DNA from 3 places in the Arthrobacter sp. GmRoot5-12 genome. Region 2 is predicted to be linked to each of the others. Evidence: riboswitches for the same ligand, from Rfam matches in the RefSeq annotation. Region 2 holds a riboswitch; each other region holds the start of a gene.
The links. A riboswitch is a leader RNA that binds a small molecule or an ion and turns the genes downstream of it on or off. The one in region 2 is predicted to bind cyclic di-AMP.

Region 1: linked by a shared signal. The riboswitch ahead of AC6JAM_RS05285 (aggregation-promoting factor C-terminal-like domain-containing protein) and the one ahead of AC6JAM_RS04645 (M23 family metallopeptidase) in region 2 are both predicted to bind cyclic di-AMP.
Region 3: linked by a shared signal. The riboswitch ahead of AC6JAM_RS18220 (C40 family peptidase) and the one ahead of AC6JAM_RS04645 (M23 family metallopeptidase) in region 2 are both predicted to bind cyclic di-AMP.

Annotation. Positions count from the first base shown of each region.
Region 1 covers NZ_AP046056.1:1,186,992-1,197,298, forward strand. Annotated here, with positions in the region: gene AC6JAM_RS05270 (bifunctional glycosyltransferase family 2/GtrA family protein) at 1-492, shown strand, start outside; gene AC6JAM_RS05275 (ArnT family glycosyltransferase) at 489-2,630, shown strand; gene AC6JAM_RS05280 (ArnT family glycosyltransferase) at 2,637-4,700, shown strand; cyclic di-AMP (ydaO/yuaA leader) riboswitch at 4,908-5,068, shown strand; gene AC6JAM_RS05285 (aggregation-promoting factor C-terminal-like domain-containing protein) at 5,074-5,787, shown strand; gene AC6JAM_RS05290 (VOC family protein) at 5,874-6,299, opposite strand; gene upp (uracil phosphoribosyltransferase) at 6,361-6,996, opposite strand; gene AC6JAM_RS05300 (phosphatase PAP2 family protein) at 7,009-7,812, opposite strand; gene tadA (tRNA adenosine(34) deaminase TadA) at 7,868-8,374, shown strand; gene AC6JAM_RS05310 (glycosyltransferase family 4 protein) at 8,371-9,474, opposite strand; gene AC6JAM_RS05315 (6-pyruvoyl trahydropterin synthase family protein) at 9,477-9,872, opposite strand; gene AC6JAM_RS05320 (zinc-dependent alcohol dehydrogenase) at 9,880-10,307, opposite strand, start outside.
Region 2 covers NZ_AP046056.1:1,034,633-1,044,939, reverse strand. Annotated here, with positions in the region: gene AC6JAM_RS04675 (helicase-associated domain-containing protein) at 1-1,494, opposite strand, end outside; gene AC6JAM_RS04670 (hypothetical protein) at 1,505-1,738, opposite strand; gene AC6JAM_RS04665 (cold-shock protein) at 1,965-2,348, shown strand; gene AC6JAM_RS04660 (DUF3027 domain-containing protein) at 2,356-2,904, shown strand; gene serC (phosphoserine transaminase) at 2,984-4,114, opposite strand; gene AC6JAM_RS04650 (iron-dependent transcriptional repressor DtxR) at 4,408-5,109, shown strand; cyclic di-AMP (ydaO/yuaA leader) riboswitch at 5,235-5,459, shown strand; gene AC6JAM_RS04645 (M23 family metallopeptidase) at 5,472-6,293, shown strand; cyclic di-AMP (ydaO/yuaA leader) riboswitch at 6,422-6,601, shown strand; gene AC6JAM_RS04640 (C40 family peptidase) at 6,672-7,349, shown strand; gene AC6JAM_RS04635 (NlpC/P60 family protein) at 7,513-8,280, shown strand; gene AC6JAM_RS04630 (HNH endonuclease) at 8,549-9,049, shown strand; gene mobA (molybdenum cofactor guanylyltransferase) at 9,145-9,819, shown strand; gene AC6JAM_RS04620 (DUF6457 domain-containing protein) at 9,816-10,112, shown strand; gene AC6JAM_RS04615 (molybdopterin molybdotransferase MoeA) at 10,109-10,307, shown strand, end outside.
Region 3 covers NZ_AP046056.1:3,911,345-3,921,651, forward strand. Annotated here, with positions in the region: gene AC6JAM_RS18180 (polysaccharide deacetylase family protein) at 1-421, opposite strand, end outside; gene AC6JAM_RS18185 (universal stress protein) at 466-933, opposite strand; gene AC6JAM_RS18190 (DUF4389 domain-containing protein) at 1,008-2,588, opposite strand; gene AC6JAM_RS18195 (universal stress protein) at 2,654-3,520, opposite strand; gene AC6JAM_RS18200 (hypothetical protein) at 3,761-4,192, shown strand; gene AC6JAM_RS18205 (mycothiol transferase) at 4,243-4,764, shown strand; gene AC6JAM_RS18210 (ribonuclease Z) at 4,757-5,704, shown strand; gene AC6JAM_RS18215 (protein adenylyltransferase SelO) at 5,688-7,151, shown strand; gene AC6JAM_RS18220 (C40 family peptidase) at 7,278-8,111, opposite strand; cyclic di-AMP (ydaO/yuaA leader) riboswitch at 8,115-8,285, opposite strand; gene AC6JAM_RS18225 (coiled-coil domain-containing protein) at 8,546-9,913, shown strand; gene AC6JAM_RS18230 (TraR/DksA family transcriptional regulator) at 9,935-10,294, shown strand; gene AC6JAM_RS18235 (DNA alkylation repair protein) at 10,291-10,307, shown strand, end outside.

The DNA.
Region 1 (10,307 bases), 150 kb from region 2:
GCACGGGGTCCGATCCCGGCGTCCTCGCGGTCCGGTGAGCAGACACGCGGCAGCAGCCTTTTCGGCCAGCTGGTCCGGTTCGCCGCGATTGGCGCCGCCTCAACCCTGGCGTACCTCCTGATCTTCGTGTTCTGCCGGGGATTCATGGACCCGCAGTTGGCCAACTTCCTTGCACTGCTGATCACCGCCGTGGCCAACACTGGCGCCAACAGGCGCTTCACGTTCGGCATCCAGGGCGGCAACCCGGTCCGGCACCACTTCGAAGGGCTGATCGTGTTCGGCATCGGCCTGCTGCTCACCTCCGGAGCACTCGCCTTTGTACACCGGACGACGACGCCTGACCGGTGGGTGGAAGTCCTCACCGTTGTGGCGGCGAACCTGGCAGCCACGGCGGTCCGGTTCCTGCTGTTCCGGCTCTGGGTGTTCCGCGGCAACCACGGCAACCGGACCACCAAAGACGCCCCCACTTCGACAGAAACGGCAGCATCATGACCTCCACCATTTCGCCGGCGGACGCCGGCTCACCCGCCGGCCGGCAGCCGTCGCCATCCGGCCACGCTGCCTCCTCCCCCGGGGCGGCCGATACCGCACCCCGCTGGACCCGCTACGCCTTCGGTGCGCAGCCCCGCTGGGTGAGGCCTTCCGCCGTGGGGCTCCTGGCAGCCACGGCGGTCCTGTATCTGTGGAACCTGGCAGCAACCGGCTACGGAAACTCCTTCTATGCAGCCGCCATCCAGGCCGGCACCAAGGACTGGACGGCGTTCCTTTTCGGCTCGCTGGACGCAGGGAACGCCATCACGGTGGACAAGCCGCCGGCAGCACTCTGGATCCCCGCCCTCGCAGGGCGCATCTTCGGTTTTTCACCACTGAGCATGCTGGTGCCGGAAGCACTCATGGGGGTGGCCGCCGTCGGGTTCCTCTACTTGGCCGTCAAACGCGTCTCGGGACCTGCCGCAGGCCTGCTGGCCGGCGCTGCCCTGGCGCTGACGCCGGTGGCTGCGCTCATGTTCAAGTTCAACAACCCGGACGCCATGCTCACCCTGTGCCTGGTGCTTGCTGCCTACTTCACCACCCGCGCCATTGAGAGGGCGGGTTGGAAGTGGCTGGTGGCCGCCGGCGCCGTGGTTGGCCTGGCATTCCTGACCAAGATGCTGCAGGGCTTCCTGATTGTTCCCGCGCTGGGACTGGCCTATCTGTGGGCCGCACCCACGCCGGTGGGGCGCCGGCTGGTGCACCTGCTTGGCGCGCTGGGCGGAATCGTCGTGGTTGCCGGCAGCTACATCGCCCTGTTCCAGCTGACACCGGCCTCCGAGCGGCCGTACATGGCAGGGTCCAGCACCAACAGCTTCCTTGAACTGACGTTCGGCTACAACGGACTGGCCCGTCTCACCGGTTCCGGCGAGGGCATGCCCGGCGGGGCCGGGGGTGCTGCTGCCGGCGGTCCCGGAGGCGGCTTCGGCGGCGGCAACGCCGGATTCGGCGGGGCGGCCGGGCTGCTGCGGATGTTCGGCACCAGCTTTGGCGGTGAGGTCTCGTGGCTTCTGCCCGCCGCCCTGGTCCTGCTGGTGGCAGGCCTCTGGTTCACGCGCCGGGAAGTACGCACCTCCCCGGGCCGCGCGGCCCTGATCCTGTGGGGCGGCTGGCTCGTGGTCACCGGAGGTGTCTTCAGCTTCATGAGCGGCATTGTCCATCCCTACTACTCAGTGGCACTGGCGCCGGCGATCGCAGCGCTGGTGGGCATAGGCGCAGTGGAGCTCTGGCGTGGCCGCAGCTACTGGCCGGCCCGGATCGTCCTCGCCGTGACCGTCCTCGGCACCTCTGTGTGGTCGGCAGTCCTGCTGGGCCGCGACACGTCGTGGCTCCCCTGGCTGCGGGTCGCCATCATCGTGCTCGGCGTCCTCGCCGCCGCCGCAATCCTCCTCCGCCTCGATGCACTGGGCACCTCAAAACCGGGCACCTCGAAACTGGGCGCCTCCGGACGGTTCCGCCGGGCCGGTGCGGCCGCCGTCGTCGTCGTATCCCTCCTGGCCGGCGGTCTTGGGACAGCGGGGTGGACCCTCGCCACCGCTGCTTCCGCCCACTCCGGTTCCATTCCGACGTCGGGCCCGGCGGGTTCGTCCGCGGGTGGCTTCGGCAACCGTGCCGCTGGATTCGGCGGCGCACGGGCTGACGGCAGGGAGGCCGCCACTGACGCTGCCAACGGCGCGGGTGGACTCGATCCCTTCGGCGGCATCGACGGCGCAGCCGGCCCCGGCGGTACCGGGGGCGCCGGCGGCGCCGGGGGCCCGGGCGAAGGATCCGCAGATGCGGCGGTGGCGGCACTCCTGAAGGCCACCACCACGAAGTGGTCCGCGATCGTCTCCGGCGCCAGCCAGGCAGCCAGCCTGGAACTCGCCACGAACACCAACGTCATTGCCCTGGGCGGTTGGAACGGCGGGGACCCCTACCCCACGCTCGCCCAGTTCCAGGACATGGTGGCCAAGGGCGAGATCGGCTACTTCATCCAAGGCGGTGGCATGGGAGGCGGCGGCATGGGTGGCCGCGGCAATTCAGAGGTGGCCGCCTGGGTCCAGGCCAACTTCCAGGCCCAGACCGTAGGCAACTCCACCGTGTACCAACTCACCAAGTAGGACTCAATGGCCAGCCACTACCCAGTGTCCGTCCACACTGCGTCGGTCCACACCGGACACCCTGCCGGTGCTCCTGCCGCCGCGCATCATCCTGTCCCGGCCCGCTTCCGGCCGGACCCGCGGGCGCTCCGGCGGCGGCTGGAACTGGCAGCGGTGCTGGCCGGGACCGCCGTGCTGTACTTGTGGAACCTTGGAGCATCCGGCTGGGCCAACGCGTTCTATTCCGCCGCGGCCCAGGCCGGATCGCAGGACTGGGCGGCCTGGTTTTTCGGCTCCTCCGACGCCGCCAACGCCATCACGGTGGACAAGCCGCCGGCGTCGTTGTGGGTCATGGGGTTGTCCGTCCGGATCTTCGGCCTCAGTTCCTGGAGCATCCTGGTCCCCCAGGCGCTGATGGGCGTCGGCACCGCCTGGCTGCTCTACCTGGCCGTACGGCGGGCCGCGGCGCCTGCCACGGCCGATCCACGGCTGGCGCACCGCGCAGGACTGATCGCCGCAGCCGTCCTGGCCCTCACCCCCGTTGCCACGCTGATGTTCCGCTTCAACAACCCGGACGCCCTGCTGGTGCTGCTCATGACGGCAGCCGCCTACGCGGTCCTCCGTGCAGTCCAGGAGGACCGGTTGCGCTGGCTCCTGCTGGCCGGAGTGTTCCTGGGCTTCGGCTTCCTGGCCAAGCAGCTGCAGGTCCTGCTGGTGGTTCCGGGATTCGCCATCGCCTACGCGCTGGCAGGCCCGCACAGGCTCCCGCGGCGCCTGCTCCGGCTGGCCGCGGCGGGAGCGGCCATGGTGGCCTCCGCCGGGTGGTGGCTCCTGGCGGTGGAGCTGACGCCGGCCGGCCTGCGTCCCTACATCGGCGGATCGCAAAACAACTCCATCCTGGAGCTCACGCTGGGTTACAACGGGCTGGGCCGGCTGACGGGCGACGAGACCGGCAGTGTGGGCGGCGGCAACGGCTGGGGAGATCCCGGGCTGCTCCGGATGTTCAACAGCGAGTTCGGCGGCCAGATCGCGTGGCTGCTGCCGTCCGCCCTGATCCTTGCGGCGGGCCTGCTGTGGTTGGGCCGGCGGGCACCGCGGACGGATGCGGTCCGCACCGCCGTCATCATCTGGGGCTTGTGGGTGCTGGTGACGGGCCTGGTCTTCAGCTTCATGGCGGGCATCATCCACCCTTACTACGCCGTGGCGCTGGCGCCGGGGATCGCCGGGCTTGCGGGGCTGGGCACGGTCCTCCTGTGGCAGCACCGGCAGCAGCCACCCGCCGCACTCCTGCTGGCCGCAGCGGTGGCCGCGGCCGCCCTGATGGCCTTCCAGCTGCTTGGCACCACGTCCGCCTACGGCGCGGGGCTGCGTTGGCTGGTCCTTTCCGGAGGCTTGGCGGCCGCAGCGGGCGTGGCGTTCGGCAGGTTCCTGCGCTGGCGTGCCGTGCAGCGGACGACGGCGGCGCTCGCCATTGCGGCGTCGCTCACCGGGCCGCTGGCGTACTCCCTTTCCACGGCGTCGACAACGCACAGCGGGGCGATAGTCAGTGCCGGGCCGTCGTCGGGCTTCGGCCCTGGCGGGACGGGCCCTGGCCGGACCGGCCTTGGCGGGACCGGGACAGGCAGCACCAGGCAGCCAACAACCCAGGGAAGCACGGCCCGCCAGCAGGGCGCGTCCGGAGGAACACTTCCCGGCGGAACCGCTGCTGCCGGTGGTCGCGGAGGCGGGGCCTTGGGAGGCCTCTTGGGCGCCCCAACGCCGTCCGCGGAACTCGTGGCAGCACTCAGGAATGGCGCCTCAGGCTACACCTGGGCAGCGGCAGTGGTGGGTTCGAACAACGCTGCCGGTTACCAGTTGGCAACGGAACTGCCGGTCATGGCGGTGGGTGGGTTCAACGGCACAGATCCCGCCCCTACCTTGGCGGAGTTCCAGGATCTGGTGTCCCAGGGAAAGATCCACTACTTCATCACAGGCGGAACCATCCGGGCCAGTACCGGTTCGGACGCTGCCGCCCAGATCGCCCAGTGGGTGGCGAACAACTTCACGGCGCAGAGCATTGGCGGCACCACCGTCTACCTGTTGGCTGGGTAACGGGAACTGTAACGGTCGGCGCGCTGCGCTCATGAAATGGGGCGGCCATACCCCAATGGGACCGAGGTTACGAACGGGGAATCCGGCAAATCAACGCGCTGAGGATCGTGACTTCCGTTACCTAAATGTGACTTTCGCGTGCACTTCCTGTAGCGTCGATTGGGTGCGGCCCCCGTTCGGGCCGCATATCCCGGGTCGACGCCAAGCTCTGCCGCTTCCCCGGATTCCGATTGAGCTACGGCAGAGGCGGGGGACCCACCGTCCCGGGCATTGAATGCCCTTGGGGTTAAGCCAGTACGTGATCTTTCCGTACGGCCGGATGCCCTCATCCGAACCCGACAGCTAACTCCGCAGGTGTGAGAGGCGATCAATCATGTCCAAAAACACGGCAGAAGCACGCCTGCTGCAGGCCAAGGCTAAACACAGGGCCGCGCAGCAGGCCAAGAAGACCACCCTGGGCCAGCGCGCCGCCGTCCTTGCAGCATCGTGCGCGGTGCTGGTGGGGGTAGGCGCGGCAGGACAGGCCACCAGCAGCATGACTCCGGTGTCATCCACCGCGTCCAACCCTTCCACGTCGGCGTCCGACGCTCAAATGAGCATCGAGAAGAGCGAGATCCGCTCCAACCCGGCAGCAAGCCCCGCGCCCGCTGCCATCAGCGTGGCACCGCAGGCAGCGGAACCGGCCCCCGCAGCGGCACCGGCAGCACCCGCAGCGCCTGCCCCGGCCCCGGCGCCTGAGCCCGCCCCCGCACCTGAGCCGGCTCGCGCCGTCGCGGTTAACGATCCTGCAGGCGCCCAAGCGTACGCCGCCAGCCAGCTGGGGGCGTTTGGCTGGGGACCGGACCAGATGCAGTGCCTGCAGACGCTGTGGACCAAGGAGTCCGACTGGACCACCACGGCCACCAATTCCAGCAGCGGGGCATACGGCATCGTCCAGTCCCTGCCCGCTGAGAAGATGGCAAGCGCCGGCGCGGACTACCTCACCAACTACCGCACGCAGATCAACTGGGGCCTGGACTACATCAAGAAGAGCTACCAGTCGCCCTGTGGTGCCCTGAACTTCCACCTGGCCCACAACTGGTACTAGGCACTCCTCCCCCCGGCGGCAGCGATGCCGGGGGAACTGCACCAAAGCGGCGGGCCGCATCATCATGATGCGGCCCGCCGCTTTGGTTAACCAGCGCCCGGTCCGGCGCCCTGTCCGGTGTTCCCGCCAGCGCCCTGCCCGGCGTTCCGCCACGGGATGTACTGGACAGCCCACTTGTTTCCGTCCGGATCGGCGAAGTACACGAAGTGGCCCCAGTCCTGGACGTCCACATCGCTGACATCCACGCCGTTGCTCTTGAGCTGGTCATGCGCCGCATTGATGTCGTCGACTACCATCTGCAGGTTGGAGCCCGTGCCGGGCGGGGCGTCGACGAGTCCTTCGCCGATGCAGATGGAGCAGGCCGAGCCCGGCGGCGTCAACTGCACAAAGCGGATGGAGTCCGACGGCCGCTCGTCGTAGTCGGCGTTAAAGCCCACTTTGTTGACGTAGAAGTCCTTGGCACGGTCAACGTCGGATACGGGGACAAAGACAAGCTCGAGTTTCCAGTCCATCCGCACAGGCTAGCGGCGGGACACCCGTTGGGAAAGAGCCCGTTCAAACAGGGCAGCAGCGCTACCCGGCGATGCCGTAGAGGCGGTCGCCGGCGTCGCCCAGCCCGGGGACAATGTAGGACTTCTCGTTGAGCTTCTCGTCGATGGAGGCCAGGACGATGTGCACGTTGGCCCCTGACAGTTCCTCCTCCAGCCGCGCCAGGCCCTCGGGGGCGGCCAGCAGGCAGATGCAGGTGACATCGGAAGCGCCGCGCTTGAACAGGAACTTGATGGCTTCGCGCAGGGTTCCGCCCGTGGCCAGCATGGGGTCCAGGACGAAAACCTGGCGGCCGGTGAGGTCCTCCGGCAGGCGCTCCGCGTAGGTGATGATGTCCAGCGTCTCCTCGTCCCGGGCCATGCCCAGGAAACCCACTTCAGCGGTGGGAACCAGCTTGGTCATGCCTTCCAGCATTCCCAGGCCGGCGCGCAGGATGGGAACCACCAGCGGGGTGGGCTTGGTGAAGGCGGTGCCGACGGTGGTGCTGACGGGCGTCTCGATGGTGACGGGCTCGGTGCGGACCTCCCGAGTGGCTTCGTAGGCCAGCAGGGTCACCAGCTCTTCCGTCAGCTGGCGGAAGACCGGCGACGGCGTGTTCTTGTCCCTCAGGACAGTGAGCTTGTGGGCGACCAGGGGGTGGTCAACAACGAGAGTGCGCATCCCCCAAAACTATCACTCGGCGCTGCCCTTCCCGCGTCCGGAGTGTTCGCCGTCGTGCAGTTCCTCGGCCACCACGTCCCGGACGATGGGACGGTCGAACGACGGCGCTGCCCCTGCGTGCTCGCGCCTTCGGACCAGGTGGAACAGCCGGTGGGCCAGGATAACGATTGCCACCCAGGCCAGGCCCAGGATCCAGCCGGCCATAACGTCCGTGAGCCAGTGGTGGCCCAGGAAGACCCGGCTCAGGCCCATGGCGATGATGAAGATCGAGCCGGCGGTGATGGCGGTAACCCGGACCCGCATGGTGTGGAACTGAAGGCAGATGAGGTAGATCACCAGACTGATCACCACGGTGGTATTCAGGGTGTGTCCGCTGGGGAAGGATGGCGAATCCTCGTAAGGGGGGACGGCGTCCGCATGGTCGGGCCGGGTACGGCCCACCAGCTTCTTGCCGAACGTGGTGGCGGTGACGGACGCTGCCGCTGCACCGCCGATCAGGACCAGCGGACGCCAGTTCCGGCTCAGGAAGGTCAACCACGCGGTGAGGATGCTGGCCAGGATGGGCATCCCGATGCCGCCGCCGATGTTGGTGAAACCGGTGACAAAGGAGTCAAGGCCGGGGCTGCGGAGGCCTTCGGCAAAGGCAAGGGCAGGCTTGTCCAGGTTGGCCAGGCCAGCGGAGTCCACCACATCGTCGTAGACCTCTGCCCCAAGCAGCGCCAGGGACACGATGACCACACCGCCCACAAGGATGGTGAGGATCAACGCCGCATAGGGTTTGAACCAAATACCCAATCGGTCCCGAAGAGTGTCCATGGTGCCTCCCGGCATCGGCAAGTAACCTGACTAACCCCGAAACTATCATTGAGCCATGCCCTTGCCCGAAAAGAAACACGAGGCCTGGATGGGCCTTGCCCTGGCGGAGGCCCGCCGTGCGCTCGACACGGAGGACGTGCCCATCGGCGCCGTAGTGATAGGGCCCGACGGCGACGTTCTGGGTTCGGGACGCAACCAGCGGGAGGAGCTGGGCGACCCCACAGCCCACGCCGAGGTGGTGGCCATCAGGGAGGCGGCCGGACGGCTGCGGGAACGGGCACGGCTCGGCGGCGGCCAGGGCGACGGGTGGCGCTTGTCCGACTGCACACTGGTGGTCACCCTGGAACCCTGCGCCATGTGTGCGGGCGCGATCGTCCTGGCGAGGATTCCCCGGGTTGTGTTCGGGGCCTGGGATGAGAAGGCCGGCGCTGCGGGATCGGTATTCGATATCCTCCGCGAGCGCCGGCTGAACCACTGGGTTGAGGTGTATCCCGGGGTCCGCGGGGAAGAGTGCGCTTTACTGCTGCGCGAATTTTTCGCCGCCCACCGGAGCAGCCTCTAGCCCTGCCGCTCCCCGTGTCCGCCGGGTCCCTCCAGGAGGGCCAGCACGTCCTGCGCTGTTTCGCTCCATCCCGGCAGCCTGGTCCGCGCATCAAGCGCAGCTGAACGCCATTTTTCCCGGGTCTTTCCATCCACCAGCCAACCCCGCAGGGCATTGGCCAGGCGGCCGGGACTCTCCTGTCCGCCGTCTGGAAGGGTAAGCACTGCCCCCGGAAGGCGGGGTTCGCCGTCGGCCGTTCCCAGCCCGCCCATGCCAAGCGCCTCCACCGCCCCGGTCCCGGCACGGACCAGAACAGGAATGCCGTGGGCCAGGGATTCGGTGACGGCCATGCCGAAAGCCTCCAGCCGCGACACCAGCAGGGTCAGGTCCGTCCGCGCCCATTCGGCCTCCAGGGCTTCGCCAATGAGCTCGCCGGTGAGCTGCACCCGCCGCTGGAGCCCGTGGGCAGTAATGGCAGCCCGGACCTCCCGTGCGTAGTCCGGGTCCGCCTGCTCGGAGCCCACGAACGACGCAGTCCATTCAAGGTCCTGGATCCGGGCCAGGGCATGCACGGACAGCAGCTGGTCCTTGTTGGGCAGCAGCGCGGCGATGACCGCCACGTGCGGCGGCCTGGATCCTTGGGCCAGGGGTGCGGGGTTGACGCCGGGAAGGACAACGGTGACCCGGGAAAGCCCCCTTTCCAGGAGGAGGGATGCAGACGACGTGCTGGTGCAGATCACGCCGGTTGCCGCACGGAGGGCTCTCGCTTCGCGTTCCAGGGCTGCAGCCCCGGAGCTTTCCTCAACGGGCATATGCACCAGGACCCATGTTTCCCCGCCCGCCTTCGCGGCGTATTCGAGTTCATCCGGGGCACCTACCGCCACCAGGCCGTCCACGATGGCCACTGCGTCCCCGTGGTGTGCCTCAGGTTCCCATGCTCCGAGGAGGGTGCCCAGCCGGCGTCGTTCCTTGGCGCCGGCGTCCGGCCAGTTGCCCTCCACGGCAACCACCTCCACCTCCGCGCCCCGTTCCTGCAGGCCCGCAACCAGGCGCGCGTTGTAGACGTTGCCGCCTGAGCTGTGGCGGATATTGCCGGGAACCAGCAGCCGGATGGGACGCATTGCTACGCGGTGAGGTCCAGGGAAAAGGTGGCCCAGGCGTCAGGATTCTCGCGCAGGGTGACCTCCAGTCCTGCGAGTTCACGGCCGTCGTCGTTGTCCTTGATCTCTGCGGCCACCTTCCGGGCGATGTACTCGGCGAGGGCTTCCGTGGTGCTGAGCTTGCCCTCGAAGTCCGGGTGCTCGTCCAGGTTGCGGTAGTTCAGGCCGGCGAGCACCTCCTCGATGATGGTCCCGGCGGCGCCGATGTCCAGGACGATCGCGTCGGCATTGAGGGCGCGACGGCGGAAGGCCACCTCGGCGACGAAGGTTGCACCGTGCAGGCCCTGGGCGGGGCCGAAAGCCTCACGGGGAAGGCTGTGGGCAATCATGAAGTGGCGGCGGATGGTCAGGCTGAACATTGTTACCTCAAGTCTTTGGGGGTGTGGGTGGCTGGCTGGGCGCGGGACTGCCGGCAGGGTATTCGACGACGTGGCACAGGGCTTCCAGGCTGCCGTCCGCCAGGCTCTGGACCACGCCAGGCAGGTCCTCGAACCGGGACGATCCCGTCAGGAACGCGTCGAAGACGGGGTCCTTGAGCAGCGATACGGCCAGGTCCAGGCGGTCCGCATTGGTGCGCCTGTGGCGCCGGGAACGCGCCACCATGCCCACCTGGCTCGCCCTGATGGACAGCCGCCTGGCGTGGAAGTCCTCCCCCAGCGGCACAGTGACCTCACGGTTGGCATACCAGGACATTTCGATGATTTCGCCTTCATCGCCGGCGAGCTGCAGGCTGCGCTCCAGGCCTTCCTGCGAGGCCGAGCAGTGGAACACGATGTCGCAGTCCGCCAGGGCGT
Region 2 (10,307 bases):
GGCGAGGACTCCCCGGATGAGGGAACTGAACCGCCGGGCCATCCGCGGCTGGGACCATTCCGCACGCTGCAGGACCGCGGCGGCATCCAGCACGGGCACGGTGCCGTCCGGTCCTGCAGCTTCGAGCGTGAGTTCGTGCAGGATCTCCAGGATGCGCTTGCGGACCACCGGGGCGTCAGGCCGCTGCGCACCGGCGGACAACGCCGGGATGGTGGCTCCTGACGGTCCCCGGGATGGTGCTGCCGCTGCCGTGTTCATGGGCTGGCCCACCATCGATGGCACGCGCTCGCTGGCCAGCCAGGCGTTGACCAGCCACAGCCATTGTTCCTGCCTCGGCAGTACCAGCCATTCCAGCTGCGGCGGCTGCACCCATGAGGACGAGTCGACGTCGAGGCGGATCAGGCCCGCCAGGCCGCACAGCTCCAGCAGCCGGCCCGTCACGCCCTGGTCGACGCGCAGCTGGTCGGACAGGCGGCGCATCTCGCGTATCCCCACGCCTCCGCTGCGCAGCGTGGCCAGCGGGTTCTCCCTGACGGCATGCAGCAGTTCGGAGACCAGCCGCAGGGTTTCCGAGATGGCGCTGAGCGCTGCATTCCTGCGCAGCGCCGCGGTGGTCCGGCCAAGTTCCGGGACCGGCGGGGACAGGGTGAAGTCGTCGATGATCGCCCCGCCGCGCAGGGCCAGCCCCACGCTGTGCGGCAACTCCACGTGGGCGGCATCCAGCGGAACCAGCAGCCCGCGCGCAAGGAGCCAGTCCACGGGCCCGACGTCGGCACCCTCCGTGGTGACCGACGCTTTCCGTTGCGCCTGGGGGACGGCACCCATGGCCCAGTTGCGGAACCTGGCGAGCAACGCCGTCGTCCGTTCCGGGGCGTTGGCGAGGATGTCCCGCAGTGCCTCGGGGGAGGAGGTCCAATGCTGGAGCGCCAGCGCCGCCTCCATGGGCGTGCTGGCATCGTGGATCGCGAATCCACCGCGGTGCAGTTCGGAGACCAGCTGGACAACCCGCTGGGCGAAGGCCGGCTGCAGGCGGACCAGCTCCGTGTAGCTGCGGCCCAGCCCGGCGGGATAGATTCCCACCACATCCTTGAGGGAGCCGACAGGGAGGTAGTAGTGGTGCCCGGCAGCCTGGGCGGGGGCGCCATGCGGGGGGACCGCAGGATGCGCCAAAGCGAGTTCCTGCAGGGTGTCCATGATCTGTTCGATGACGGCCAGGGATGAACCCCGGATCAACTGGTGCAGGCCCTCCGCCGAGGCGCTGTGCCCGGTGTCCGTGTTGGTGCACAGATGGAGGGTCTCAAGCACCTGCATCTGCGGCCGGGTGAGGCGCTCCAGCGCACGCTGGACGCTGACCCGTGAACTGGCACGCGCCGCCAGCGCGGCGAAGTCCGGAACAGAGGGGGAAATGAGGTCCGGCCGCGCGGCGAACAACACGCGCAACGAGTCGTCGCTGCGCGCCTCCAGGTCCTTGCCGAGCGCTCGAATGAGGGACATCAGTCCAACGTTACCGCGGCTCCCGCTTCCCCGCCCGCCGCCGGGCGGCAACGCCGTCCAGGACCACCAGGAGCATCAGGATGAAGGCCGCCGGCAGGCCGTAAAGGGCCGAGTAGGTGACCCAGGCGGGGGCGACCGTGTTGGCGAAGGCAAGCGCCATCACAGTTCCCACAGCAATGAGGGACAGCACGGCTATAACAGCGGCGAGGACCATCAGCGGCCGCCGGTAACGCAAGGGAGTCATGGACGTAACGCTACAGCGGCAGCAGCGCCGCAAGTGAAAGCACCGGGAGCTTGCGCCCGGGGCGGAACGGTGCGGCCGGAAGCGTGATTAGGGCACGCGGCAGGATAACCTTGAAGGATACAGACCAACACGGTTTGCGCTGGCCATACCTTGAACCCGCACAACAATGCGGACGCGGTGGCAGCCGGCCGTGTCTCATGACAGCAGAACGAAGAAGGTTGATTACGTGCCTACCGGCAAGGTCAAGTGGTATGACAAGGACAAGGGCTTTGGGTTCCTCGCGGGCGAAGACGGCCAGGAGGTCTTCCTGCCCAAGTCGTCGCTGCCCGAGGGCGTGACGGAACTGAAAGCGGGCACCCGGGTGGAGTTCGGGGTTGCGGACGGCCGCAAGGGCGCCCAGGCCCTGGGCTTGCGGGTGCTGGACAAGACCCCGTCCATCGCCAAGGCCAAGCGCCCCAGCGCGAAGGACCTCGCCCCGCTGGTTCAGGACCTGGTGACCGTCCTGGACAACCTGTCCGGAACCTTGTCCAAGGGCAAGTACCCGGACGGCAACAAGGGCAAGGCCATTGCTGCCGCCCTGCGTAAGGTTGCCGACGAGCTGGACGTTTAGGCTGCCCATGGACCCCCAACCTGATCAGCCGGGCACGCCAGTGCAGGAGCAGGCTGCCAAGACCCAGCCCAAGCGCAAGGCAGGCGTGCCCGTGTGGCGCACGGGCAAGCCCGATGCTTTCCTGGCCGCGGCGGTGGACACCGCCCGGGCTGCAGTGGAGGGCATCACTCCGGCCGGCACCATCGGGCCGCACCTGGCAGCCAAGAGCGAGGGCGACCGGCTGGTCACGCACCTGTTCGAATCCCGGCTGCCCGGCTATGTGGGCTGGCAGTGGTATGCGGTACTGACCCGTAACTCGCGCTCCAAGGTGGTCACGGTCAACGAGTTGGGCCTGCTGCCGTCCGGGGACTCCGTCCTGGCCCCGGAGTGGGTGCCGTGGGCCGAACGCGTCCGTCCCGAGGACGAACAGCAGCAGGAGCCGGAACAGCAGGAACCGGAACAGCAGGAGCCCGGGCAGGGGACCCCGGATGGGCTTCGGGCAGCGGAGCGGGAACCCGGGGATGAAGGGCCGGCCGACGACGGCGCGGAGCCTGACGCCGAAACAAGGACTTCCTGACCACAAACAAACGGCGCCGTCCGGGGGAAACCCGGGCGGCGCCGTCGTGCTTTAACTGTGGTTACTTGCGCAGCTCGGGTTACTTGCGCAGCTCGCCCACCACGTAGTCGATGCTGGCCAGCAGGGCGGAGACGTCGCTGGGCTCGATGGCCACGAAGGTGGCGATGCGCAGCTGGTTGCGGCCCAGCTTCCGGTAAGGCTCGGTGTCCACGATGCCGTTGGCGCGCAGGACCTTGGCCACGGTGGCGGCATCAATCGATTCGTCGAAGTCGATCGTGGCGATCACGTTGGAGCGTTCCTCGGGCTTGGCCACGAACGGGGTGGCGAAGCCGGACGCTTCCGCCCAGCTGTAGATGCGGCCGGCTGAATCGGCCGTCCGTGCAGCCGCGAAGTCCAGGCCGCCGTTGGAGTTCAGCCACTGGACCTGGGCATTCAGCGTCACCAGCGTGGACAGCGACGGGGTGTTGTAGGTCTGGTTCAGGCGGGAGTTATCGATCGCGGTCTGCAGGTCCAGGAAATCCGGGATCCAGCGGCCGCTGGCCTTGATGCGCGCGGCGCGTTCCAGCGCTGCGGGGGAGAACAGGCCAAGCCAGAGGCCGCCGTCGGAGGCAAAGTTCTTCTGCGGGGCGAAGTAGTAGACATCGCTCTCGGCAACGTCCACGTCCAGTCCGCCGGCCGCCGATGTGGCGTCCACGAGGACCAGTGATCCCTCGTCGGCTCCGGCTACCCGCTTGACGGGGGCGGCGACGCCGGTGGAGGTCTCGTTCTGCGGCCAGGCGTAGACGTCCACGCCGGCCTCGGCCTTGGCTGCGGGCCGGGTGCCGGGCTCGGACTTGATGATGGAGGAGGCTTCCAGGAAGGGCGCCTTGTTGGTGGCGGCGGCGAACTTGGACCCGAACTCACCGAAGGACAGGTGCTGGGCCTTCTTCTCCACGAGGCCGAAGCTCGCGATGTCCCAGAAAGCCGTGGAGCCGCCGACGCCGAGGACCACCTCGTAGCCTTCCGGGGCGCGGAAGAACTGGCTCAGCCCTTCACGGACCGCTCCGACCAGGTTCTTGACCGGGGCCTGCCGGTGCGATGTGCCAAGGATCGTCTTGGAAGCTGCTGCCAGCGCGTCGATCTGCTCCTGCCGGACCTTTGACGGGCCGGCTCCGAACCGCCCGTCCTGGGGCAGGAGGTCGGCGGGGATCGTGATGCTGGTGTCGCTCACAGGTGCTCCAATTCGGCGGGGACAAAAGTTTGGTCCGGAAGGGCGGGCGGTCGGTGGCCGGCAGCGCCGGTGGCTGCGCTGCGGGCCATTCCCATTCTGCCTGAACCGCCGCCGGGGGCGGGAGCCAGGCCCGTCATAGTCCGGACAGTGAGACGTGCCGTCCCCGCGCAGCCCCTCGGGGCGCGGCTATTCGGACAAAGTCAAAATAGGCTAAGCTTTCCCCCGGACTACTTTGCGCGAAGAGGCGATACGGTGGGACAACGCAAGGTACTGCGCTCGAGGAGCTGAGCTGGATGACGGATCTGATCGACACTACGGAGATGTACCTCAGGACCATTCTGGAGCTTGAGGAAGAAAACATCGTTGCCCTTCGGGCCCGTATCGCCGAGCGTCTGCGCCACTCCGGTCCCACCGTTTCCCAGACCATCGGCCGCATGGAGCGGGACGGGCTGGTGGTCGTATCCGGCGACCGGCACCTGGAACTCACGGACACGGGCCGCAAGCGCGCCACGGAGGTCATGCGGAAGCACCGGCTGGCCGAACGCCTGCTGGCAGACGTCATTGGCCTGGACTGGGCCTACGTCCACGACGAAGCCTGCCGCTGGGAACATGTCATGAGCGAGCGCGTTGAGCGCCGCATCTACGAGATGCTGGACCACCCCACCGAGTCGCCGTACGGCAACCCCATCCCTGGCCTTGCGGCGCTGGGCGGCCAGGCGGGGCCCGGCTTTGCCGACGGCGCCATCAGCCTGGTGGAAGCGATGAAGAATTACGGGCCCGCCTCCGGAGTGACCATCAGCCGCCTGGCGGAGCCGATCCAGGTGGAACCGGAACTGCTGGCGCAGCTGGACGAGGGCGGTATCCGGCCGGGTGCCGCCGTGGCGCTGGAACGCGTGGGCGAATACATCTCCGTGCGGGTCCCTGGAATCGAAGGCGCATTGGAGCTGCCGCCCGAGGTTGCCGCCCACGTCTTTGTGGCCATCAGCCAGCCCTGATCGGGGCGCCCATACCCCACAGAGGGGCAACCACGCAAAGGTAACGGAATTGTTACCTAGGGTCTTAAGCCCCTATAGTGGAACCAAGCGTTGATACATAAGCGTTACCTGATCCGGAGCCGAGCTCTGCCAGCGGGCCAGGTGCACGAGTCGTTACTGGCAGAGGCGGGGGAACCACAAGCGGCAGCGGGGGACTGCCTTGGGGTGAAGTCCGTCAGCAGCAAGCCTCTCCAGTGAAGGATTCTTCCGGGAATACCCCCTGTGCAGAAGCTTGCCTAAGGCGGACCGGGTCTTTGATCTCTCTGACCCGAATCCGACAGCTAACTCCGCAGGCTTCTTCCAGAGAGGAACCCTTCTTGACCATGCAGACCTCCCGGGGCCGCCGCCGCGCGGCCGGCCCCCCTTCGGCACCCCGGGTTGCCGAAGTTGTCGCAGCGGAGCGCCCCCGCGACCTGCATCGTGACGCGCGCCGCCGCCGGGGTCCCTTCCGGCAGATGACGGAGTTTGCCGCCGCCAGCGGTATTGGCCAAAAAGCCGGCATTGCCCTTGCCGCCACAGGCCTGGTGCTGACGGTCACGGTGCCCGCCACGAGTCCCGTCATGGCCACGGATGCCGCCGGCAGTGCCCCCATGGCCGCGTCCGCCGTCAGCCCCCAGCCCCAGATCTCGGCCGATGTCGGAGCACAGATCGACTTCAGCCGGTCGGCCGTGGTGACCCAGGCCGACCCGGACGGGAAGCTGAAGCAACTCCTGAGCGCCCAGTCCGCCGGCTCCGTCACGCGTGCCGCTTCGGCCGGCACCCTGGCTGCACCCCTCGCCTCCCTCACCACCGCTTCCCCCTTCGGCTACCGGGTCAGTCCGATCACCGGAGGCTCCGGAGACTTCCACCGGGGCCAGGACTTCGTGGCGCAGTGCGGGACCTCGGTCCTGGCCGCCGCGACAGGTACCGTGACCTTTGCCGGCTGGCACCAGTTCGGTGGCGGAAACCGCGTGGTCATTGACCACGGCAACGGGCTGGAGACCACCTACAACCATCTCTCGTCCTTCAACGTCAAGGTGGGCCAGACCGTCTCCCGCGGGGACGTGGTGGCACTGAGCGGTACCACGGGCGCATCCACTGGCTGCCACCTCCACTTCGAGGTGCAGGTCAATGGCGAAGTTGTCGATCCCATGGGCTGGCTGTAGCCAAATGGTTGCCCGCTCTCACATGTCCGCGACGCGCCGTGACCTGAATGTGACATTGAAGCAAAACTGCTGTACCGTCTAACTCGCGTCAACTTTTCCGAAGTTGACGCTCTTGAGTGGATTGCCTAACTCTGCCACCGCTCAAGGTCCGTTCGCATTTCATCGTCTGGCAGGGGCGGGGGAACCAATTTTGGCCTTCATGTTCAGAAGGCCTTGGGGTTAAGTCACAAGCTTCCCAGGAAGCAGCGTGGCCGGGTGACTCCCATCCGAATCCGACAGCTCACCTCGCAGGCATTGGGAGAGGCTACCTTCGTGTCTTCACGCCATCATTCTGCGCGCCACCGTGCGCAAACGGTTCGCACCAACCCCCTGGACGCCATGTCCAAGGCCGTCAGTGCAAATGCCGGGACCGTAGGCCGCCAGGCTGCCGTTGTGGCAGCGGCTTCCGGCCTCATCCTGAGCATGGGCCTGCCCGCCACGGCAGCTGACACCACGGCCGGTGTCTCTGCCTCCACCGAGTCCGGCTCGTCCCAGGCAGCCCTCGCTGTCACGGCCGCACCCACGGCCACGGTGTCCTTCGAGCGTCCGGTCGTCAAGACCACCGCTGCTCCGAAGGTGGAAGCGGTGCGTACCCAGTCCACGGCCTCGGCGAACCGCGCCACCACTGCAGGCCAGGAGGCGTCTCCGGCCGCCAAGACGGCGGAGACCGTATCCGCTGCGGCAACCTCGGGCATCGCTGCCATCGCCTACACCGGCATCGGCCACTCCTACGTGTGGGGCGGCACCAGCCCGGTCACCGGCTGGGACTGCTCCGGGTTCGTGCAGTGGGTTTACGCCCAGGCCGGAATCAGCATCCCCCGCACCAATGCGTGGAGCATCATGACTCCCACCTCCACCCCGCAGCCGGGTGACCTGGTTGTCCAGAACGGTGGCGCGCACGTCGGCATCTACGTCGGCAACGGCATGATGATCAGCGCACTCAACCCCTCCCAGGGCACGCTGCTCCACTCGCCTGCAGCCACTGGCACCTCCTCGTACTACCACTACGGCAACTAGTTCTTGGGCTTAACGCTCCAAGGGCTATTTCTTTGCCCAAGGCTTTTTCGCTAGAAACCACATCCCCGTTCGGGACGCGCCGACGTACCCCCAAGATGCCGGCGCGTCCAACAACCTTCGCCTGCCTACAAGCGGTTTGAGGGAAAAACGAAAGAGAGAACTGATGACGACTCGTGCCACCGCACGGCATCGCGCCGAGGTCACCAAAACCAACTCGATCGCTGTTATTGCAAAGGCCGTCAGCGACAACGCAGGCGGCATGGGCCGCCAGGCTGCGGTTATCGCTGCCGCTTCCGGCCTGGTCCTGACCAGCGGCATCGCGGCCAACGCTGCCGACGCCAACGTCAAGCGTGATTCCGCTCCGGCGTCCGCACTGGAAGTTGAATCCGCAATCGACGCCCCGATTTCCGCGGCTTCCACCATCGCCATCAGCTACGAGAAGCCCGCTGTCACCACCACGCCGGCTCCCGTCGCCGAGCCTGAGCCCCAGGTCGAGGTGCAGGAAGCTGCTCCTGCCGCCGAGCCCGTTGCGGCTCCCAAGGTCACCGCCAAGGTTGCCACCGCTGCTGCTCCGGCCGCTCCCGCTGCCCAGGCTTCCGCCAGCGGCAAGGGCGCTGCAATCCTCTCGGCCGCCTACGCCCAGCTCGGCGTTATGCAGGACTGCACCATGCTGGTCACCAACTCGCTGGCCGCCGTCGGCATCCACTTCCATGACTGGCCCGCCGGCTACCTGTCCCTGGGCCGCACCGTGAGTGCAGCCGAAGCGCAGCCGGGCGACCTGATCTACTACGCTGACGGCGGCGCGGGCATGGCCCACATTGCTGTCTACGCCGGAAACGGCATGGCAGTCCACGGCGGCTACAACGGAAACCAGACTGTGGTCTTCAGCGCAAACGTGGGTTCCGGCCCCGTGTTCATCCGCGTCAACTAAGCATCCCAAGGCAGGCCTGAACGGCCGCAGGCCTGGCAATGCCCCCAAGGACCCCCGCCATCCCGGTGGGGGTCCTTCGCGCTTAATCGGCCCGCGCCGCCCGCGGCCGACCCTCCCGCGGTGTCCAGCCGTTGTCCTGCTCCAGAGTGGCGATTACCCGATTCTGCACTTCTTTGTTTACTCTTGTGATGTCGATCCATAGCCCGGACATGCCGAGGGCAGCCGGCCCTCGTGCCCCTGACGGGTGCGGCCGTGAAGAGGTAAGTGCATGCGCACTCTCGTTCTGAATGCTGGATATGAACCGCTGGCGGTTATTACTTTCCGCCGGGCGCTGGTGCTTGTGCTCACAGGCAAGGCAAGTGTGGTGGCCGAAGGTGACGACCCCGTGGTGGGCCCTACTGACATTCTGGGCCGCCCGTCCGTGATCCTCCTCAACCGCTACATCCGGCCCCGGTACAACCACTCCACGGCCGTCAGCCGCAGGGGCGTACTCCGGCGCGACGGGCATAAATGCGCCTACTGCGGGAAAGCGGCGCACACCATTGACCATGTTCACCCCAAGTCCCGGGGCGGGGCCGATTCGTGGGAGAACCTGGTGGCCGCCTGCCTGCGCTGCAACAACGTCAAGGGCGACCACACTCCAGCGGAGATGGGATGGACCCTGCGGTTCGTGCCCGAACCGCCGCACGGAACCATCTGGCAGATCAAGGAACTGGAGAAGCCCACGCCGGCCTGGGACCCCTTCCTGCTTCCGGAACGCGCCGCCTGACACCCCGCGCTGCCTGAGTTGCCGTGATGCTCCGGTGCGCCGGACGTTCTGACCCGCAGTGCGGCCCCTACGCTGCCGGTCGCTAGGCTGGGGGAGTGGAAGTGAACGGGCTTGCCTTTGATGCCGTGATCCTGGCCGGGGGGAGGTCATCGCGGCTGGGCGGCGTACCCAAGCAGTCGCTCGTCTTCCAAGGCCAAACCCTCCTCGAACGCGCTGTCGCTGCCGCCGCGGGGGCCCGGCATGTGGCAGTTGTGGGCGAGATGGCTTCCCTGCCAATCTGGCCTCCCAACCTGCTGAGCTGCAGGGAGCAGCCGCACTTCGCGGGCCCGGCGGCAGCCATAGCGGCCGGGCTGGATGCGCTGGCGGACATCGGCGAGGGTGCGCCCTACCTCTTGGTGCTGGCCTGCGACATGCCGCTGGCATCCCAAGCGGTGGCAGCGCTTCAGGAAGCTTTGCAGATGTCCACGGCGGCCGACCCGGCAAATGTCATGGCTGCCGAAGGCGACCGCCCACAGCCACTGGTGGGTTTTTACCGCACGCCTGAGTTAACAAAGGCGTGCAGGGACCTCGCTGCCCGCGGGGCGCTGGTCAACGGCTCTGTCAGGTCGCTCCTTGCTAATCTGGACGTGCAGCTTGTCACAGTCCCTGCCGGGTCCACCTCCGATGTGGATACCTGGGATGACGCTGCCGCGCTGGGGATTGCCGCCGGGAACCAGAGCGAACGCCAGGACCGGCAGACGGGCGGAGCAAACGTGGGAGGCAATTCGTGAAGAGCCAGGACGAAACTCTGGAAGAGTGGTGCAGGGCACTTCTCCAGGCGTACAAGCTTGAGGACGTCCAGGTGGACGTCAACGCGGTGCTGGCGCTTGCGGGCGTCGCCGCCCATGCTGTGGTCCGGCCAGCCGCTCCGCTCACCACTTTCATCGCCGGGTTCGCTGCGGGCCTGGCTTCGGCTCCCGGCAGGGAGATGGACGCTGAATCAATGGATGCGGCCCTGGCCGTTGCCCGCACCCTGGCAAAGGACTACGAGGCTGAGGCTGCCGCCGGGACTCCCGGCGAATGACCGCTGAACCCCAAAGCGATCCGGAAGCGCCACCTGGCAGCGAAGCGGAAGGGCCGGCCGGCATAGCTGGACCCGGACCCACTGGACCCGGACCCACTGAACCCGGAACCACTGACTCCGGCGCAGTCCAAGCCGGGACGGCGGAAGCAGGGCATGCGGGCCAGCACCATGCCGCCCACACGTGGGAAGAGGCCC
Region 3 (10,307 bases), 2.9 Mb from region 2:
GGGCAACCACCCGGCCTGCCCCCGGGATGACGGTCAGGTCCTGGCCGCGGAGGGATTCCGGCAACGGCGCCGGCTGCGGGGGAGTACCCGGCTCCCGGGGTGGCGTTGGGCCGGCCGGTGGCTCCGTGGGCTGCGGTTCGGGAACCGGCGGCACGACGACCGGGGGCTCGACGGGAGCCTGGCCCGCTTCGGGTGTCTCCGTCTCCTGCGGCCCCGGCGCGGGGGTGGAGACGGTTGGGCTGGCTGTGCCGGGCTGGCTGGAGCCGCTGGGCAGCGGGGAGGGAGCCGTCGGTGATGCCGACGGCGGACCGGCCGAGGGCGCCGGGAGCAACAGGGCCAGTGAAATGGCGAGGACCACCAGGGCGGCGGCGAGCGCTATGGCGGGTGTCCGCCGTCGTGCCTCACTGAGCGGCAATGCCATCACCCGTCCCGGAGGTCAGTACCTTTCCCGCCCGGACGTACCGTTCAGGACTCCTTGGAGCTGTGGGCTCCGCTCTCGGGCGTGTGGACCACCAGTACCGGGCAGTGGGCATGGGCCACGATGGCGGAGCTGACGGAGCCCAGGAGCAGGCCGCCGAACCCGCCGTGCCCGCGGCGCCCCACCACGATCATGTCGGCGTCCCGGCTGGCGTCGATCAGCGCCTCACGCGGATGGCCGCGGACAAGGGTCGAGGTGACGTTGGCCGGCATCTCGGCGCCGAAAGCCTGCACCATCGCGTCGTCCAGGACCTTCTTGGCGCCTTCCTCGAAGCCCTCAATGCCCATCATGACGTAGCCCGAGTACACCTGCGGGTACTCCCAGCAGGCGATCGCCTGGACCTTGGCGCCGAGGGGAGTGGCGAGCCGTTGGGCCTGGCGAAGTGCCTCCAGGGACGGTTCCGATCCGTCGACGCCCACCACGATCCTGGCAATTGGTGCCCCGGCTATGCTCATGTCTGCTCCCTCGTCGGACCCTCGCTGTCAGGCCCATCATGCCCGGATGCCTGCTGCGGGGCTAGGGCCGAAGGTCACGGCGCCGCGGGGGCTCCCGCCGGTGGTGCCCCGGCCGGCGGAATCACCGGTCCGGGCCATTCAGGTTCGGTGGCTCCCTGGTCCAGCCGGAATGGCGGATATTCGTCCCGCATCAGCGCTGTGTAGGCAAGGACCCGGTAGATCCAGCGGTCGATGCCGAGGATGAAGTCAAACAGCGGGCGCTGGTAGCGGCCGGTGAACAGCAGGATCACTGCCGCGACCAGAACCAGCAGTCCCAGCAGGGACGGTCCCGCACTTTGCTCATAGGTGGCGCCAACGAAGGTGTTGTCCGCCCGCCACCGCCACGTGGTATTGGTAAACGCGGCCACCAGGAGCAGGTGCGGGATCGAGAGGAGCCACCATTTCACCAGCACCAGCCCGCGGGACAGCCGTTCCGGGTAGTCAACGTCAAAGTCCGCAGGATAATTGGTGCGCTTGAGCGTAAACGGCGGGTAGAGGTCGGTGCCTACGGCGGCGTAGGCGTAGAAGGCCACCCGCCAGTTCCAGCGCATGACACCCACATTGAAGTCGAACAGTGCCCTGGGGTACCGGCCGGTGAACAGGATGGCGAAGCCCGCCACGATGGTGGTGATGACGAACGCAAACCAGAGGAAGAAGAGAAGGATGAAATGCGGTATGGCCAGGAACCACTTGACCAGCCACATCCATCGTGACAGTCCCGGATCGATGTCACCGAAAAGCCTTGCGGGGTAGGCGCGGCGGTCTTCGGCTGCCACGGTGAACGGCTGCGGCGGGGGTGCCACTCCGGGTGCGGCCGGCACTGCCTGCATCCCCGGTCCGGCCATCCCAGGCGCCTGCATCCCCGGTCCCGCCATCCCCGGTCCCGCCATCCCCGGGCCTGCCACCGCCGGGCCGCCCGGTGATGGTCCAACAGGTGGCGGCCCGGCATGCCGGCCCAGTCCCATGGCGCCGAAGACGATGAGGGGAATACCGATCACGAGGGCGATGAGGCCGCCCACCAGCAGGCCTGTGGCTGCCGGCCTGATGAGGTCTGAGCGGAAGCCGGCCTGTGCCTGGACATCAACACCGGAGGAGGCATCGGCATTCATCACCACCACTTCCCAGGTGCCCGGGGTGATGTTCCACGTCAGCTCCTGCTCGCCGGAGCCTGAAACGGACGCCGTCCAAAAGCGCTGGCCGGCCGGCGGCGATGCGGGGTTGCCGCCCGGAACGTCACGGTATTCGGCGCGGAAAGGCCGCTGCCGGATGTTCAGCAGCTCCGAGTGGTGCACACCTGACAGGTACTGTTCGACGTCGGCCTGCGGGCCGATGCCAATGAACACCGCTTTGTCGGGGGTCATTGATGCAATCCGCAGCCGCAGGGTACCGATGTCGAAAGGAAGCCTGCCCGGCACATCCTCGCCGATGGCCTCGGCCCGCGGAGAGGTGAGGGCAAAGGAACTGACGGAAAAACGGGATGTGCCGGAGGTCAGGTATCCGTCCCCCTGGATCGATCCCACCGCCGATGCCACGGCTCCTCCCGCCAGCGCGGCCAGTCCCGGAAGAGAGATCAGGATGCCGAGGACCAGCATGATGATGGCGGCGGGTTTTTTCATGGCGTGGAACCTTCCGCTGTAGGGGAGGATGTGGAGCGGGAAGAAGGACCAGCAGGCGCTGCGGCCTAAAGGGGGCTGTGAACGGTGTCAGTGCGGGTAATGATCGTGGGGCACGGGAGGTGCCTGAGCACGCCGTGTGCGGTCGAACCGAGCAAAAGGCGCTTGAAGGCGCCCCGGCCGCGGCTGCCCACCACAAGCAGCCGTGCCCCGGCGGCGGCCTCGACAAGGGCGTCCACCGCGTTTTTTTCCCTGTCGAGCCGCTGGTGCACGGTCAGGTCCGGGTAGTCTTCCTTGAGCCCGGCCACGGTTTCGGAGAGCACGACGCGTTCTTCGTCCACGATGAGGTCCGCGAGCGCCCCCGGCGTCAGGCCGGCGTCGATGATGGGGTCGGGCGCATTGACGGCATAAACGACGGTGAGTTCGTCTCCCTCGCGGTCGGCCTCGGCCGCGGCGAAGGCGACGGCCCGCGTTGCCTCGGCAGACCCGTCAACGCCGACCACCACACCGGACCTGCCTTCGAGGTCCTGGGTCCCGACGACGGCGACAGGGACTTTGGCGGCGGTCGCCACCTGGAGTGCGCGGTCGGCGAGGGCCCCGCCAAGGTGCCCGCTGCCGGAGCCGATGACCATCATCGAGGTCTTCTTCGAATACTTGGCCAGCTGGCCGCCCACGCTTCCGGTGAGCAGTTCCGTAGTCGGCGTGACCGTCACGGTTCCTTCGAGCCTGCCGGCGGCGGTCCTGAGCAGTTCCTCGCCGGCCTGCTGGAGGGTTCCAAACCAGGGGTAGGGTTCAGCTACCCACCGGTCGTCGACGACGTGGAGGATCACCAGAGGCAGGTGCGTCCGGTGGGCGCGGCGGGCCGCCCACAGGACCGCGGCCTGGCTTTGCGCTGAGTCGTTGGTGCCCACAGCGATGGGTTTCTGGGATGTCATGGCCGCACTTCCTGGTCGTCTTGAACTGGTCTTCCTGCCTTTCAAGACTGGCCCCGCCGCCACCGGCACTCTAGGGCCAAAAGTCACGGAAGCGCTGTTCAGGCCGCCCTGTGGCCTTGGCGCGCGGCCGGGAACCGCCGTTTGTCCGCTTGGGACAGAAATGCGGTGGCTGTTCACAGGCATACCGTTCCTCAGTATGCTTACTATTATCCGCCCGGAGCCCATGAGAAAGGCATCATCATGACTGAACAGAACGTCCCCGACGATGAGTTGGAAGTTGTGCAGGAAGACGACGTTCTTCTCGACGAGACTCCCGGCGCGGCATCGTCACTGGAGCTCGATCCCGTCAACGGGGAACCTGACAGCTACCCCGGGGCTGCAGAGAACAATCCGGACCGCTGGCAGGAGGACCCGCTGCTGCAGGACGAAGCAGTCTCGGGGGAGGAGCAGGACTTCCTGAGCGACCAGACGCTGCGGGACGAAAGCGCGGAGGCCCGGTACCGCTCCGGCGATGAGCAGGTGCCGCCGGACACACCCACGCTGGGTGAAGCAGCAGCCGACGTCGATTTCGGCGGGAATCCCACAGGCCTGGAAGCAGACGCAAGCGACGACGAGGAAAACTTTGGCGGCTCGCCCCTCAGTGAGTTTGAGCCGGACGACCTGGAACGCTAGCAATCCCGGGGCCGGCTGCGCCCGGGCCCGGTCCGCAGGGAAGGAGACCCATGCACTCCAAGGAGTTGTTGCTCGAGGCGTTTGACCGCCTCCCCGGCCTGGTGGGGCAGGTACTGGACGGGCTGGATGAGGAGCAGCTGCAGCTGCGTCCTGCAGGCCAAGGCAATTCCATCGCGTGGCTGGTCTGGCACATGGGACGGGTGGAAGATGCGCAGGTTGCGTCCGCCTCGGGATTGGAGCAGGTCTGGAAGGCCGAAGGATTCGTAACCCGCTTCGGGCTCCCGCTGGCGGACAGTGATACGGGCTACGGCCACTCAAGCCAGCAGGTGGACGCAGTCCGCGCGCCCCGGGAACTCCTGCGGGAGTATTACCAGGCCGTTCACCGGCAGACTGCCAGGGTCCTGGAAGGTATCGGGGATTCCGACCTGGACCGTGTGGTCGACAGGCGCTGGGATCCGCCCGTCACCCTGGGCGTGCGGCTGGTCAGCATCCTGGGGGACTGCCTTCAGCACGGCGGCCAGGCCGCCTACGCCAAAGGGTTGCTTGCAGCGTCAGATTCCAACGGTGCGTGAACTCGTAGTGCTGGGCACTGCGTCCCAGGTTCCCACCCGGACCCGCAACCACAACGGCTACTTCCTGCGCTGGGACGGCGAAGGGCTGCTTTTCGATCCCGGCGAGGGTACCCAGCGCCAGATGATCCATGCGGGAGTGGCGGCGGGCGCCATCACCAGGATCTGCCTTACGCACGTGCACGGGGACCATTGCTTCGGCCTTCCCGGGGTGCTCTCCCGGATGGTTTTGGACGGCGTGGCGCACCCGGTCCACCTGCATTATCCGGCGTCCGGTGACCAGGTGGTCAGGGCCCTGGTGGGTCTCAGCCCGCCCGGGCTTGACGTGAGGCTCCATCCACATGGCGGCGCCGGTGCCGTGGCGGACAGGCTTGAGGTCCGGCCCCTCAAGCACCGCATCGAGACATACGGCTACCTGCTCACCGAGCCAGATGGCCGCACGTTCCTACCGGAGAGGCTGCGGGCGGCGGGCATCGAAGGGCCCGACGTGGGCCTGCTGCAGCGCGATGGGGTCCTCGGAGCGGCCAGGCTGGAAGAGGTCAGTATTCCCAGGCCGGGCCAGCGCTTCGCTTTCATCATGGATACCGCACCGTGCCACGGTGCCGAAGAACTGGCAGCAGGCACGGACCTGCTGGTGGCCGAGTCCACGTTCAGTGACGACGACGTCGGCCTGGCCCGGCAATACCTGCACCTGACCGCCGGGCAGGCAGGGGAACTTGCGGCGTCCGGGAAGTCCCGGATGCTGGTGCTCACCCACTTCTCCGCACGCTATGGCGACGGCGTCCCGCACCTCGCGGAGCAGGCACGGGCGCAGGCTCCCGGAACCACGGTCATTGCCGCTGAGGACCTGCAGCACATTGCCGTTCCCCGCCGCCGGCAACCAGCACGGGAAGCAGCGGGCGGAACTACGGCGATAGGGTTAAGCCATGACGGCAGCAGCTGAATCCACGGTCACTTTTGACGGCCGTTTCGCCCGGGAACTGTCGGAACTCGCCGTTCCCTGGCAGGCCGAGGAAGCCCCCAGCCCCGAGCTCCTGGTCCTGAACGACAGGCTCGCACGCGACCTGGGCCTGGACCCAGGGTACCTTCGCAGTCCCGAAGGGGTGCGGCTCCTGGTGGGCAACCACGTTCCGGCGGGCGCCACCCCGGTGGCGCAGGCCTACGCGGGCCACCAGTTCGGCGGCTACTCTCCGCTGCTTGGCGACGGACGCGCCCTGCTGCTTGGTGAGGTCACGGACAAAGGCGGCCGCCTCCTGGACCTCCATCTCAAAGGCTCGGGGCGCACGCCGTTTGCCCGCGCCGGGGACGGACGTGCCGTCGTCGGGCCCATGCTCCGTGAGTACGTGGTAAGTGAAGCCATGCATGCCCTGCACATTCCCACCACCCGCTCGCTCGCCGTCGTGGCAACTGGCCGGCAGGTCAGGCGTGACGGCATGCTGCCCGGTGCGGTCCTGGCGCGGGTTGCCGGCAGCCACCTGCGCGTCGGCAGCTTCCAGTACGCGCGGGCCACGGAAAACTTCGAGCTGCTGAAGCGGCTGGCGGATTTCGCCATCGGCAGGCACTACCCGCACGCTGCCGGCGCCCCAAACCCCTACCTGGAGTTGTTCGCCTCGGTGGTCTCCGCCCAGGCGGACCTGGTGGCCCGGTGGATGCTGGTGGGGTTCGTGCACGGGGTCATGAATACGGACAATATGACCATCTCAGGGGAAACCATCGACTACGGCCCGTGCGCGTTCATGGATGTGTTCAATCCCGCCGCTGTCTACAGTTCCATCGACGTCAGCGGACGCTACGCCTACGCCAACCAGCCGGTGCTGGCCGAATGGAACCTTGCACGGCTGGCGGAGGCAATGCTGCCGCTGATCGACGGGGACCAGGAAAAGGCGGTTGCCCCCGCGGTGGAGGTACTTGGCGGATTCCGCGGACAGTACAGCCAGGCGTGGTCCGGCGGCATGAAGGCCAAGCTGGGCCTGTCGGGGGATGCGGACAGCGACGCCGCCTCCGCCCTGGTGGACGGTGCCATTGCCATCCTGAAGGACGGGCCGGTGGACTACACCTTGTTCTTCCGGAACCTGGGCAAGGCCGCGCGGGGGGACCTCCGTCCCGTGCGCGGCATGGTCCTGGACCTTGAAGCGTTCGACGCCTGGGCGGAGCGGTGGCAGGCCCTGGGGCCCGACGCGGAACTGATGGACAGCGTGAACCCTGCCTATATTCCGCGGAACCACCTCGTGGAAGAGGCGCTGTCCGCCGCCACTGACGGAAACCTGGCTCCCCTGCAGCAGTTGCTCGAGGCCGTCGGCAGCCCCTTCGCCGAGCGGCCGGGCCTGGAACGCTACGCCGAAGGTGCCCCTGAGGATTTCGGCACCTACATGACCTTCTGCGGGACGTGACTGTTCAGCGGTACGGTGCGGAAATGACAGGAGGGCGGCAGCCGGGAATACCCGGCTGCCGCCCTCCTGTCTAAGAACAGCTTTGCTGTTTAGTACCAGCCTGCTGCTGCCAAAGCGTTGCGAAGGCTAGGCTACGCGGACTGCGGAGTAGCCGCCGAGCCAGCTGATGGAGTGGACCTCGGTGCTGTAGCCGTTGACGCCGCCGCTCACAACCTGGCCGTTGCCGGCGTACACGCCCACGTGGCCGGAGGTGATGATCAGGTCGCCGGGGGCGGGAGCGCCGACAACGGTTCCGTACTGGAAGAACTGCGTGGGGGCCAGGTCGCCGACGGACTTGCCGACGGAGCGCAGGGCCTTCTCAACCATTGCGGTGCAGTCCTGGTTCACGCCGACCTGGCTGTAAGCGGATGCCAGGATGGCAGCGCCGGTCCCGGTGCCGGTGGACGCCGCCGGGGCGGCTGAGGCGTAGGACATGTTCATGCCGGTGTTTGCCGGTGCGGTTGCGGCTGCCGTCTGGACGGGAGCTGCTGCCGGCGCCGGGGCTGCGGTGTGGCCAGCGCCGGGGATCTGGATCTGGTCACCGGGGTAGATGATGGAGGACAGTCCCAGTCCGTTGGCGGCAAGGACGTCGTTGAGGCTGACGCCATGGGCGGCCGCGATGGCCCCGATGGTGTCGCCGGACACCACCGTGTGGACGGTTCCTGCTGCTGCGGCGGGTGCTGCTGCCGGGGCAGGTGCGGAGTATGCCTGGACGCTGGTGTTCTCAGTGGTGTCCGGGCCGGTGACACCTGCATGGGCCGGGGCTCCGACGCCAAAGGCAATACCGGACGCTGCAGCAACGGCAAGCGCCGGACGGCCCAGCGAACGGGCCTGGGACTTGGCGGTTACGGCGAGGCCCTCGAGCACAATGGAGCGGGCCGGAGTCGCGCGGTGACGGGCAGTGGTGGAAATTTTTGACACAGTTGATCGCCTCTCCCATGCCTGCGGGGTGAGCTGTCGGGTTCGGGCTGGAGATACCCGGCCGGTAGCTGGCTCCGCGGGCGGAGGCGCTAACGACTTAACCCCAAGGCCACATGTGGCCGTAGAAACTTGGTTCCCCCGTCCCTGCCAAACGGAAAGCGGTTGAATCCCATGATCAGCGGCAGGGCTCGGCATGCTGACGGGAATGTCCCGTCTGAGAGGGACACCAAACGACCATAACCCGCGCTGCCCCCGATTGTCACATTTGGATAACATACGAGGCTCCCCTCTCAATTGCGCAAACGTCTTGATGTACTTCGCATTTCGGGCGGTGACCTCGACCGATGCAGGCAGGGTCTTTATCGCTGCAAACGGTAACAATGTGGCCACGGACGCGCCCTCGGGGGCCGCGCCGGACGGTAAGCTTCGGGACTATGCCCCTGTTCGTGACCAGCCGAGGGATCCCGCTCCTCGGTGGCGTGCTGGCCATCGCCCTGGCCGCCGCCACCGTGCTGCCGGCCGCAGCGGAGGAGCCGCCGCCCGGCGGATATCCCTCCTGGTCGGATGTGCAGCAGGCGCAGTCGTCCGAAGCGGCAAAAGCTGCAGAAATTGCCACCATCGACGGGCTCTTGACCGGCCTGCAGGCGCAGTCGGAGGCAGCCGGGGACGCAGCCGTACGGTCGGCCGCCGAATACGCTGCCGCGGATGCAGAGCTCCAGTCCGCCACATCACGCCTGGAAACCCTGTCCGCACGGGCCGCCCGCGCAAACGACGAAGTGGCCCGGTACCGGAAGGACCTCGGCGCCCTGGCCGTGCAGTCGTACAAGACAGGCGGGACCAACGCCGGGTTCTTCGTGGCGCTGGACGCCCTGGGGACCAACAGCGTCCAGGGCCTCAACCTCGTCAAGCTCGTGGGGGACAAGACGGCCGCGTTGGTGGTCAAGGCGGCGGCGGCCGGAAAGGTATCCGCTGCCCTGGTGGAACAGGAAAAGGTTGCCAGGAGCGAACGGGAGCGCCTGTCCGGGGAGGCAAAGGCAAAAGCCGGGGCAGCCAGTTCCGCCAGGGACGCACTGGCACGGCAGGTGGCCGAGGAGCAGCGGCACGGCGGCGAGCTAACGGCCCAGCTTGCCGCCCTGAAAGGGACGACGGCGGCGCTTGAGGGGGAGTACCGCCAAGGCCAGGCTGCGCTGGCTGCCTACGAGGCGGCCCAGGCGGCCAAGCGCGCCGCAGCGGAGGAGCAGGCCCGCCGCCAGGCCGAAGCGGCCGCCAGGGCCGCCGCGGCGGCCGCCCAGCAGCCCAGGCCGCCCGCACCAGCCGCCCCAGCCGCCGTGGGCGGCAATCCTGTCCCGGTGAATCCAGCCCCTGCCAATCCTGTCCCGGCCAACCCTCCGCCGGCCAACCCTGTCCCTTCCGTTCCGGAGGCGCCGCCAGCCGAGCCGGCCCTGCCCAGCCCGCCCGCCGTCGTCGTGCCTTCCATTCCCGGTGGAGCGGTCAACGATCCGGCAGGGGCGAAAAGCTACGCGTCCGGACGCCTTGCCGCTTTCGGCTGGGGCCAGGACCAGTTCCTGTGCCTGGCCCAGTTGTGGACCAAGGAATCCAACTGGCTGACCACCGCCACCAACGCGTGGTCCGGGGCCTACGGAATTGCCCAGGCACTGCCGCCCGGCAAGTATGCCAGCGCCGGGAGCGACTGGCTGACCAGCTACCGGACGCAGATCGAATGGGGCCTGGGCTACATCCGTGACCGCTACGGGTCGCCCTGCGGGGCATGGAACCATTCCGTATCCCTGAACTGGTACTGACTGACGCGCTAGGCTTTCCCCATGCCAGATTTCGAACGGTTCCGTGCACTGCTCGAAGAGGAGCGGACGCGGCGGATGGCCTTGCTGCCGGCGCTGCGGGCGGACATCGACGCTGCGAATTCGGCCCGTCAGGACTCCAACGTCGACGACGAACACGATCCGGAGGGGGCCACGATCGCCTTCGAGCTGTCACAGGCATCGGCGCTGCTGAAACAAAGCTCGACGGGGCTGGACCAGATTGAAGCTGCCCTGGCCCGGCTGGCCGCGGGGACCTATGGCATCTGTGCGGTGTGCGGGGAACCCATCGCCGAGGGCAGGCTGGAAGCCCGGCCCTGGACCCCGTTCTGCATCCACCACGCCTCCGCGGGGCGCGCGCGGTGACCGGCACAGCGGA